Regions from separate parts of the Planococcus notacanthi genome, predicted to be linked through region 2. Evidence: riboswitches for the same ligand, from Rfam matches in the RefSeq annotation. Region 2 holds a riboswitch; the other holds the start of a gene.
What was found. A riboswitch is a leader RNA that binds a small molecule or an ion and turns the genes downstream of it on or off. The one in region 2 is predicted to bind thiamine pyrophosphate.
Positions count from the first base shown of each region.

Region 1 (5,445 bases), on a different contig from region 2:
TTCTTCTGTCTTCGCCAAATCCTGCTGAATTTTTTGGAAGGAATTTTGGAAGCGAGCTGATAAAGAAGAAGATTCACTATCCAGAATCGCCGCTTTTTTATCCTGTGTATTTTGGGCCATCAAACAGCCGATAAATGCACCGGATTGGCTTAGGTGCTTCATCATTAAGCTCATCTGTTCCAGCAGATCAGCTACCTTTTGTGCATCTTCTTTTGCAGAAGGAACTTCGAACTGTTGGGCCGATTCTTCGAACCCAGAAAGCTTTGTGGCCGCGTCATCCATATGCTGACGCAATTCCTGTGATTCGCTGCCTCCTGGAAATAATGTATCCAAATCCCATACTTCCGGATAATTGACTGTCATAATTTTTCCCCCTGGTAAACTAAATTTTCTAAAAACACTTATTAGTATAACATTTTTTATTCCGGAACCGGAACAATATTCCACTCCCTCCCATAAACTCTTCACCTTATCGCCATTTTTAGGGAATCTTTTGGAAATGGTTAATTGTTGATTGAAACGGCTACAGGTATACTGAAAAGAAGGAGGGATTTCGCATGATTCGTATTTTGCTTATGACAATCGCTTTTCTCGCCGTGATTGTCACAAATGCTCTAGCAAACATTTTGCCGCTGAATGGCCAAACAACCGGCGAAATTTCAAACCGGATTCTGGTCCTGTTTACGCCAGCCGGTTATGTATTTTCAATTTGGTCTATTATCTATCTATTGCTGGCGATTTGGATCATCGCTTTCTGGGTGAATTTAAGAAAGGGACAAACCCCTTCATCTAAAATTGTCTTGTTCTTTGTTTTGAGTTGTGTCTTTAACATCAGCTGGCTGCTGCTTTGGCATTATGAATTTTTCATCTGGTCCATCGCCGCGATGCTCGGCTATTTGGTGGCATTGATCGCCCTTTACCTGCAATACAGCAACTCGGAAAGAAAGTTCACAGAACGGCTGCCGATTTCAGTTAACATGGGATGGATCAGTGTGGCAACCATCGCCAACATCAGCTTTGTGTTGACCTACCACAATTGGGGCGGCTGGGGGCTCAGTGACCAGCTGTGGACCGTCATCATGTTGACTGTTGCAACTGCGCTGGCACTGCATATCCGTTTCCATCATTTCGATATTCCCTTTGCACTGGTCTTTATCTGGGCGTTTATTGGAATCGCCGTTAAACACGGTACAGGTGAAATGCTGGTGACAACTGCTGCCTTGTTCTTGAGTGGCGTTATATTAACCGGTGTTCTATTAATTAAAAAAAGAACTGCCGAGGCAGTTCACTGATTCGGTAGACAAACTCCGTTTTACGAGTTTGTCTACCGTTTTTTATTGGCTTGAAAACGGCAAAGGAATCCGGATAAAACCCCGAATCCCTTTTTCGATTTATGCGCCAGTTATTTTTCCAGTTTAGTCAAAAGAATCGGTTCGCCTTTTGTCACAAGCACAGTATGCTCGATTTGCGCAACCAATGACTGGTCCGGTGTGATGAATGTCCAGCCGTCTCCTGATTCCACGATATGTTCAGCTTTCTGTGAGATAAACGGTTCTACTGCAAGTACCATGCCTTCTTTCAGGATGGTCGTTTCCCATGCATCATAATAGTTCAAAATGTGCTGAGGAGCTTCATGCAGTGATTTCCCGATGCCATGGCCAGTCAGGTTTTTAATGACAAACAAGCCTTGTTCTTTTGCTTCACGTTCCACTGCCTTGCCGATTTGGTTGAGTTTAGCGCCGGCTTTGACTTTTGTCATCGCACGGTCGAACGCAGATGCGGCTGCTTCACATATTTTTTCTTTATCCGGATGCCCTTCGCCTACAACAAAGGAAATTCCCGTATCAGAGAAATATCCTTCATATGAACCAGAAACATCGATATTTACGATGTCACCATCCTGGATAACGCGATTGCCTGGAATGCCGTGCGCCACTTCTTCATTAACGCTGATGCATGTATATCCTGGGAAATCATATTCTGATTTCGGACCGGAAACTCCGCCCAGCTCCTCGAATAATTTACCGCCCAAGTCGTCAATTTCCTTGGTAGTGACTCCAGCTTTGGTTGCTGCTTTCATCGCCTCGCGAATTTCAGCCACCATTTGGCCGGCTTTTTTCAGCATTTCAATTTCTTTATCAGTAGTTGCTATCATCAATGACCCTTCTTTCAAGCTTTTCTATTCAAGAATTATACCACAAAATTAAACTGGAGGCTTCTTGGCGGATTTGAAAAAACTAGCAAGCAAGCTCGAACTCCTAAACAGAAAAGGGCTTTCCGGAATGAATTCCCGGAAAGCCCTTTGCTTGTGTTAATTCGTATTAGCGGCATCCACTAATCTGGGTGCAGCGGCAAAAAGTGCGGCACAGACAAAAGCGGCAAGCAAGAATACAGGTATCATGTAGGTAGCATTATAGATCGCTGAATAGATGACCACATTGCCTTCAGCAAACATACCGAAAAACAGGATTCCTGTGATGACGTGAACCAAATAACGCAACACCGATGCAATCAACACCCCTGCGACAATAGCGGCCAACATCTTGCCGGTTTGCTTGGCATGCGCATGCTGCAGATACTTGGTGCGCATGACACCAGCCAGTCCTACGACACCGTAAGCCAGAAGATAATCCAATAAAACCTGCATGACAACAAATCCGAATGATAAAGGCGCGACAGAAATAAAGCCCGAAACAATCTGCAGCAACCCCACCAATATTCCCGTCAGTACACCGGCAGCGACCCCTCGCCTAAATGCAATTAAAATAATCGGGATCATCACCAGACTGACCGAACCTCCCTGCGGCATCCGGAAAGAAACAAAATCCAATACAAATCCAAGAGCTGCAAAAATGGCAATCTCCATCATCAACAATACTTTTTTATTTCTCATGACTTCCTCCTTAATGTGTTGTGCACATCACCAGAAGGGCCGTGAATAAAACCATATTAAAAACGGCGTCAGGACAGAGCCTGGCGCCGTTGTAAGAGCCGGTTTCCATCCACATCCCTGCGCAAGTGTTAACTTACAGGTTCAAAGGGTAAGAACAGATTGTTCACTCTCAGCTAAAGCTCCCCTTGTGGTGTATACAAATATTTATTCAGTCACCTGTATTGTACACAAGGCCTCTTTCTAATGCAAGACTGTTTTAAGTAGCTCTGACAGGGTAAAGTGATGGTAGTGAAAAAATCCGAAAGGTGGTGGAGGCAGCCGGGATTCTGGGTTGCCGAATGAATGATTGAATTATTGAAGGAATTGATTAAAATTCAAAGTGATACAAAAGAAGCAGCAAATGAAGCTCTCCTTTTTTGTGCCGACTGGCTGAAACAAAAAGGAGAAATGGTTACTGTCCACGACAATAAAGGCTACTTGATGCTCACTGCTGAGAAAGGACAAGGCAATGAGACCATTGTTTGGAATGGCCATGTCGATGTAGTTCCTGGCCATAAAGAACAGTTTGTGCCAGTCGAAGAACAAGACCGCATTTACGGACGCGGCGCAGCTGATATGAAAGCGGGTGTTGCAGCAATGATGCAAGCCTTTATTGAACTGGAGCCTAGCGGTTTGAACCGAAAAGTTCAATTACATATTGTCACCGACGAAGAGATCGGTGGCCGCAATACATCTAAGTGGTTGGTCGAGCAAGGCTTCCATGGTGATTTTGTTATTTGCGGAGAACCGACAGGCTTAAAAGTCGGATTGCAGTCGAAAGGGATTTTACGAATGGATATGGTTTTCAAAGGCAAGCCTGCACACGGCAGCCGCCCTTGGGAAGGCATCAATGCCATCGAATCCGCTATGAAATTCCATATGGCTGCAACAGAGCTGCCATTCCGGAAAGAATCTACTGAGTATTATGAGCAGCCATCGGTGAACCTGCCGATCATTAAAGCAGGAGACCGTTATAACGTGGTGCCTGAAACGTGCGAAATGTCTTATGACATCCGTTTTATGCCTGGACAGGATAAAGAGGAAATCGTTCGGCAATTAGCAGAATTAGCTGAAACCTTGAACATCGACATGGATTATAAAGCTTCAGGTTCAACACCTGCGCTGACAACAACAAAAGAAAACCCATTTATCCAGACTCTGCAAAAAGCGATTCTCGAAACGACTGATAAAGAAGCCGTATTATTCGGCCAGCACGGTGCAGCCGATACACGGTATTATGCAGCCGTCACCGGCGGCGAAGGTGCCATTGAATTTGGACCAAGTGGAGATGACTGGCATGGCAACGCCGAGTATGTCTTGATTTCCAGCGTCCATGAATACAAAGACATTTTGTTGGCACATGCGCAATCAGCGTAAAAATGTTTGCACACTGCCTGATTCGGGAAAATACTAATTACTAACCCTATGATTGGAGAGATTTATATGGCAATTGGACGACTAGTGAAATCCGCGATAAAATATGGCCCCATCGCTTATCCGATTATCCGTAAAATATTAAATAAAAGAAAACAAGGAAAAGCTGGGCAACCAGCTTCTACACAGCAACCTCCGACGCGTGGAAAAAAACGCTAAATTAAAAAGTTCCGGCATGAAACTCATGCCGGAACTTTTTTATGCGACAAAGGCTTTTGCTTTTCTAGAGATAAGGCAAAGCTTCCCGCAAAGCCAGGTAACCGGTCGGACTGCCAGCAGATGGCCGTAGGGCTGTCTCTTCAGCCTCACTTTCCTCTTCTTCTTGCCCTCCATCACCTTCCTGCTCTTGCGCTTCCATAATCTGTTCGAATGTCAATGGATTCGGTGGCGGCAATTCAAAATCTTCAACCGTCCACGTTTTCTGATATTCACCGAAAAATGCATTGGCCATTGCTTGATAGCCAGCCGCATTCGGATGGACGTCAGCTGCATTCGGAACTTTGTCTACAGCATCATCACCGAACGATTGGTCTACGGAAACAAATGTAGCTCCTGCTTTTTCAGCGGAACGTTCCAGAATTTCATTCAGCCGGTCAAGTTGTTTGGCCGTTCCGGATTTTTGGCTGTCGCGGACATGCGGATAAGCGAAATAATAGCCCATCACATAAACATCCGCATTCGGAGAGAGCTCAGTCAGCTCAGCCAAAATCAACTCCATATTCTTTCTTGCTTCATTGAGTGCAAAATCCGCCTGGATCTGCTGGAAAGTCAACGACCCCTGCGCCGGATCCCCTTGAACCAAACGCAGCAAGTCATTTGCTCCAGCTGAAACAGTAATGAGGTTGGCCGACGCCAACATTTCCTTCGCTTCATCCGATTGGATGCTGTCTAATACGTCAGCTGTTGTAAATCCCGGAAATGCCAAATTTTTCGAGTAAAAACCCACAGGTTGATTGCGTGACAATTCCTGTGCAATCATATCGGTGTACCCAGCATCTATCTCGCGTTCAGGTGTTTGCCCTGCCGCCAGCGAATCACCGATAGCGATGTAAGCTGCAGGAACCTTGAGTTCGGCCTGT
Region 1 covers NZ_JASDCQ010000006.1:41,643-47,087, forward strand. Annotated here, with positions in the region: gene QMA01_RS16565 (M3 family oligoendopeptidase) at 1-363, opposite strand, end outside; gene QMA01_RS16570 (tryptophan-rich sensory protein) at 558-1,292, shown strand; gene map (type I methionyl aminopeptidase) at 1,403-2,155, opposite strand; gene thiT (energy-coupled thiamine transporter ThiT) at 2,312-2,893, opposite strand; TPP riboswitch at 2,991-3,089, opposite strand; gene QMA01_RS16585 (M20 family metallopeptidase) at 3,236-4,309, shown strand; gene QMA01_RS16590 (SGNH/GDSL hydrolase family protein) at 4,590-5,445, opposite strand, start outside.
Region 1: it holds a riboswitch for thiamine pyrophosphate, as region 2 does, so the genes downstream of both, thiT (energy-coupled thiamine transporter ThiT) here and tenA (thiaminase II) in region 2, are expected to answer to the same signal.

Region 2 (5,445 bases):
GGCCATCGGAATTCAGCATCCAAACGTCGAAATCGATGCCCCATCTCGGATAAAAACCGATCCGTTCGTAATCATTGCCGTTTTTAACATCGAGCTTTTCTGCATATTCTTCGAGTTCAGCCCAAGTAGTGGGCGGCTTCTCCGGATCTAGACCGACTTCTTCAAAAGCATCCTTGTTATAGAAAAGGACACGCGTGTCGGTATTGAAAGGGATGCCGTAAGAATCTCCTTCGTGAAGTGTAGCGTTCCACAGTTCCGGATAGAAACGGTCTGAGATATCGTCTTCTTCAAGAAACTCTGAAAGATTCATTGCCTGGTTTTCCTGGCCACGAAGTGCTGTTGAGTTGATATCGTTTATTACCACATCAGGCGGATCCCCAGCAGCTATGGCAGCTAGCTCTTTTGTCCAAATATCTCCAAAAGGAAGATACGTGTGCTTTACTTCAATCTCATCCTGCGATTCATTGAAATCGGCAATAATCTGCTCGATTACCGGACGGCGAATTTCAGAACCCCAGAATGTCCAAAAGTCGATGACGGTTTTTCCATCTTCGTTGACCGCATTGTCATCATTATTGCTGGTCTGAAAGCCTGCACACCCGCTTAATGTCAAAGCCGATCCCATTAAACCAATTAAAAACAAGCGTTTTTTCTTCATTTCTTCCTCTCCTTTTCTGTTTTGATGGGCACAAGCTGGGGTATCTATAGAATGCATTAACTTCGACTTCCGAAGATTTAAATGGAATGCCCCAATAGCTCTTTTAGATTCGTTCCCCTTTCTAAAGGATTAAAAATCCCTCTAAACAAGCTTTTGCAGCAAGAACTCGCAATGTGAGTGCGTTTACATGATAATAAAAATTTGTAATTGACGGACAATTAACTATACTTAAGAAAAACATTCAAAAGGAGAATGCGGAATGGCAGAGATCAAAATCGAAAAGCTCGGGAAAAGATACGATAATGGTGCTCTTGCTGTATCAGATTTTAACCTGAATATCCAGGATGAAGAGTTTATCGTCTTTGTCGGCCCGTCAGGATGCGGGAAATCCACGACTCTCCGGATGATTGCAGGCCTGGAAGAAATAACAGAAGGTGAGTTTTTTATAGACGGCAAACTCATGAATGAAGTCCAGCCGAAAGAACGTGACATTGCGATGGTTTTCCAGAATTATGCCCTTTATCCGCATATGACCGTGTATGAAAATATAGCTTTTGGATTGCAGCTGCGAAAGTTCAAGAAAGCGGAAATCAAGCGGCGTGTCAATGAAGCCGCCGCTATTCTGGGATTGGAAGATTATTTAGACAGAAAACCGAAAGCATTGTCAGGCGGACAGCGGCAGCGTGTAGCTCTTGGGCGTGCGATTGTCCGTGACGCCAAGGTCTTCCTGATGGATGAACCTTTATCCAACTTAGATGCCAAACTGCGCGTTCAGATGCGTGCCGAAATCGTTAAGTTGCACAGACGGTTGAAAACCACAACTATATATGTAACCCATGACCAGACAGAGGCCATGACGATGGCTTCTCGAATCGTGATTATGAAGGATGGGCTGATTCAGCAGGTCGGCTCTCCAAAAGAAGTCTACAATTTTCCTGAAAACCGGTTTGTGGGCAGTTTTATCGGTTCTCCTGCCATGAATTTTTTTGAAGGAAGAATTGATAAGGGACGTTACGTGATGGGGGACAAAATGCTGGACATCCCACCACAGATGATGGAAATGCTGAAAAATGAAGGCTATGAAGGAAAATCAGTTACGCTGGGAATCCGGCCGGAACATATTCATGTGAACAATGAAGATCTGTCGAATATTCCAACCAGTGAGTTTGAAGCAGTCATCACGGTTTCTGAACTGACAGGAGCAGAAACGATTCTTCATGCGGTTTATGCCGAACAGGAATTCATTGCTCGCGTAGAAGCTACCACGACTATCGAGCCGGGCCATACGGCAACGCTTGCATTCGATATGGCTCACGTCCACTTCTTTGATGATGAAACGGGAAATCGGATAAAAGCTGTAGAATTTTCTGAATCTATGCTATAGTGATTTCGAAAACACAAATAAAAACACCACTAGGGGAGCCGGATATCGGCTGAGACAGGCATAAGCCTGGACCCTTCGAACCTGATCTGGATCATACCAGCGGAGGGAAGTGGCGACCGTCTGCTATTTTCTTTTACAATCGCAAACGCCGCTTCCCTTTGCCGGGAAGCGGCGTTTTTATTTTGTGAAAAAAGTTGCAGTGCTTAGCCACTTGCAACTGGATATAGAAAAAGGGAGATGGAGAAATGACATTTTGCAAAGAAGTAAGAAAAGAATGCGACAGCCTGTGGCAGGCAAGTTTCGATCATCCGTTTGTGAAAGGCATAGCAGATGGAACCTTGCCGATCGACAGATTCCGTTTCTATGTTATGCAGGATGCCTATTATTTATCGCACTTTGCGAAAGTGCAGGCGCTTGGTGCATCAAAGGCCAAGGATCTGGAAACGACACAACGTTTTGCATTCCATTCTGCACATACTTGCAGTGCTGAGCTGGCATTGCATGAATCGTTCATGGAAATTTTGGAAGTCACTAAAGAAGAGTGGGCTGCTTTTGAACCGTCTCCAACTGCATATGCCTATGTTTCGCATATGTATCGTTCGTCAGAAGGCGATCTGGCCGATGTGTTGGCCTCTATTTTGCCTTGCTACTGGCTTTACTTTGAAATCGGTGAACGTTTGAAACATGCCAAACCGGACCACCCTATTTATAATCGGTGGATTGAAACATACGGTTCCGATGAGTTTGCTTCACTTGTCAACGAACAGATTTCGCGCATGGACAAGCTGGCGGAAGGACTGCCGGAAATACGGAGGCAGGAACTGAAAAATCATTTCCGGAAAAGCAGCTACTATGAATGGAATTTCTGGGAACAGGCATGGAAAAAAGAATCCTGGGCATTAGAGTCTATTAAAGAAGTAGGTGTGTAACATGTTCAGCCAAATAAAACGTGAAAATCCGCTGATCCATTGCATCACCAATCATGTAGTTTCGAATTTTCAAGCCAATGGCCTATTGGCGATCGGCGCTTCTCCGATCATGGGAGAAGCGCCTGAAGAAGCAGCTGAACTTGCCCGTTTGGCGCAGGCCTTGTCATTGAATATCGGAACCTTGCATGCAGAATCGCTGAAAAGCATGCTGACAGCCGGAGAGGCGGCCAACCGGCTGGGTATTCCTGTCGTACTGGATCCTGTCGGGGCAGGAGCAAGCAATTTCCGGAAGAAGGCTGTAAAAGAAATTTTGGACCTGGTTGACGTTAGCGTCCTTCGGTGCAATGCAGGAGAGCTCGCAGCGGTAGCCGGGAAACAATGGCAGTCGAAAGGTGTGGATGCAGGAGAAGGGCTCCTGGAAGTCCGGGAGCTTGCCGTCACCACTGCAAAAAGATTTAACTTTGTGGTAGCGGTCACTGGAAAAACGGATATTGTCACTGATGGAAAACAAGTGATTGAAATTCCTTTTGGAGATCCGATCATGGCTTCGATTACCGGTACGGGTTGTTTGCTTAGCAGCATTGTGGCTGCTGCGATGGCAGTCCGGCCAGAAGACCCTGTAAAGACTGTCAGCAACGCATTGCGTTTTTATGCAATCGCCGGTCAGCTGGCTGCGAAATCAACGAGTCTTCCGGGAGATTTTCAAGCGGCTTTCATTAATCGTTTGGCCAGCCTGACGGATAGCGGTGTGGAAGAACAGATCTATTTACAGGAGGGATTACGATGAGCAGAATTCCGCAGACTTTAACAATTGCCGGATCGGATTCCGGAGGAGGTGCGGGCATCCAGGCAGATTTGAAAACGTTTCAGGAACTGGGAGTTTACGGAACGTCTGTGGTCACCGCCGTGACTGCCCAAAATACGACAGGAGTCACCGCCATTTATCCCATGTCTGCCCAAGCCGTGCAAACGCAATTAGAAGCTGTCGGCAGCGATTTTAAAATAACCGCTTTAAAAACCGGCATGCTGTTCAATCCGGAAATCATCAAAGAAACTGCTGCCGCGATCCAGCGATTCAACTGGAGGAATGTGGTTGTGGACCCGGTGATGATCGCCAAAGGAGGAGCCAATTTACTGCAGCAGGAAGCAGTGGAAGCATTAAACCGCCATTTGCTGCCTGTGGCTTTACTGGTCACGCCAAACATCCCGGAAGCAGAAGTGCTGACAGGCATCCCCATTACAGATGTCTCGAGCCGCCGCCTGGCTGCTGAAGAGATTCTGGCAATGGGAGCCAAGTCAGTTGTCATTAAAGGCGGACACGGAACAGATCCGCAGTATGCTGAAGATTACTTGCTGCAGGCAAATGGGGAATCGCTGCTGTACCGCTCAGCGCGGATTGCGACTGGACAGACACATGGCACCGGCTGTACATTTGCGGCGGCAGTGACCGCGCAGCTGGCTAGAGGGCAAGAATTGCAGGATGCAATCCATACAGCCAAGCAATTTATTCACGCTGCACTCAGCGAGCCCTTGAATATCGGCTCAGGCCATGGGCCGACTAACCATGCTGCGTATAAAACGGTGTTAGCCGAAAGCAAGGAGGCTGCGAACATTGAAATTTTCCGATAAGCCCTCCATTTATTTTATTATGGGATCCAGGAATTCAGGAGACCGCAATCCTTTTGAGGTATTGAAAGCGGCGTTGGAAGGTGGAATCACACATTTTCAGCTGCGCGAAAAAGGTGAGGGTGCATTATCGGGCACTGAATTGCTGGCGTTTGCTTTGCGTTGCCAACTATTATGCAACCATTACAAGGTCCCTTTCATTATTAATGATTCAGTCGAACTGGCCTGCCAAATTGGGGCAGACGGTGTACACATCGGACAGGAAGATCTAAGTGCCTCCCAGGCACGCAAACTAATCGGCAAGGAGAAAATCTTGGGTGTCTCAGTCCATTCTTCAGAAGAAGCGAGAAAAGCTGTAAAGGATGGTGCTGATTATGTCGGGATGGGGCCGGTCTTTGGGACGACTTCGAAAGCTGATGCAAAAAAGCCGGCAGGTGTTGAAGGAATTCTGACGGTCAAAAAGGAATTTCCTGAATTGCCGGTAGTGGGCATCGGGGGCATTACTCCTGGAAATGCAAGTCTTGTATGGGCAGCAGGGGTTTCAGGAATTGCGGTCATCTCGGCGATAACTGAATCGAAGGACATTGCCGGTCAGGTTGCTGCCTTACAAGCTTCCAGCAAAGAAGGTATTCGAAAATGAAAACTAGAAAACTGGTTCTGATGGCGATGTTTGTCGCTATTGGAGTGGCTGGTTCCGCTTTTGTTTATTTTCCCGCTGGAATTGCCCGTGCATATCCCATTCAGCATGCCATCAATGTCATCGCTGCAGTTCTTTTTGGTCCGGGTCCAGCGATCCTGATCGCTTTTTTGACAGGTGTCGTCCGAATCTTGACCGGTACCGGATCGTT
Region 2 covers NZ_JASDCQ010000002.1:405,120-410,564, forward strand. Annotated here, with positions in the region: gene QMA01_RS09500 (ABC transporter substrate-binding protein) at 1-658, opposite strand, end outside; gene QMA01_RS09505 (ABC transporter ATP-binding protein) at 918-2,042, shown strand; TPP riboswitch at 2,064-2,167, shown strand; gene tenA (thiaminase II) at 2,288-2,971, shown strand; gene thiM (hydroxyethylthiazole kinase) at 2,973-3,758, shown strand; gene thiD (bifunctional hydroxymethylpyrimidine kinase/phosphomethylpyrimidine kinase) at 3,755-4,600, shown strand; gene thiE (thiamine phosphate synthase) at 4,584-5,237, shown strand; gene thiW (energy coupling factor transporter S component ThiW) at 5,234-5,445, shown strand, end outside.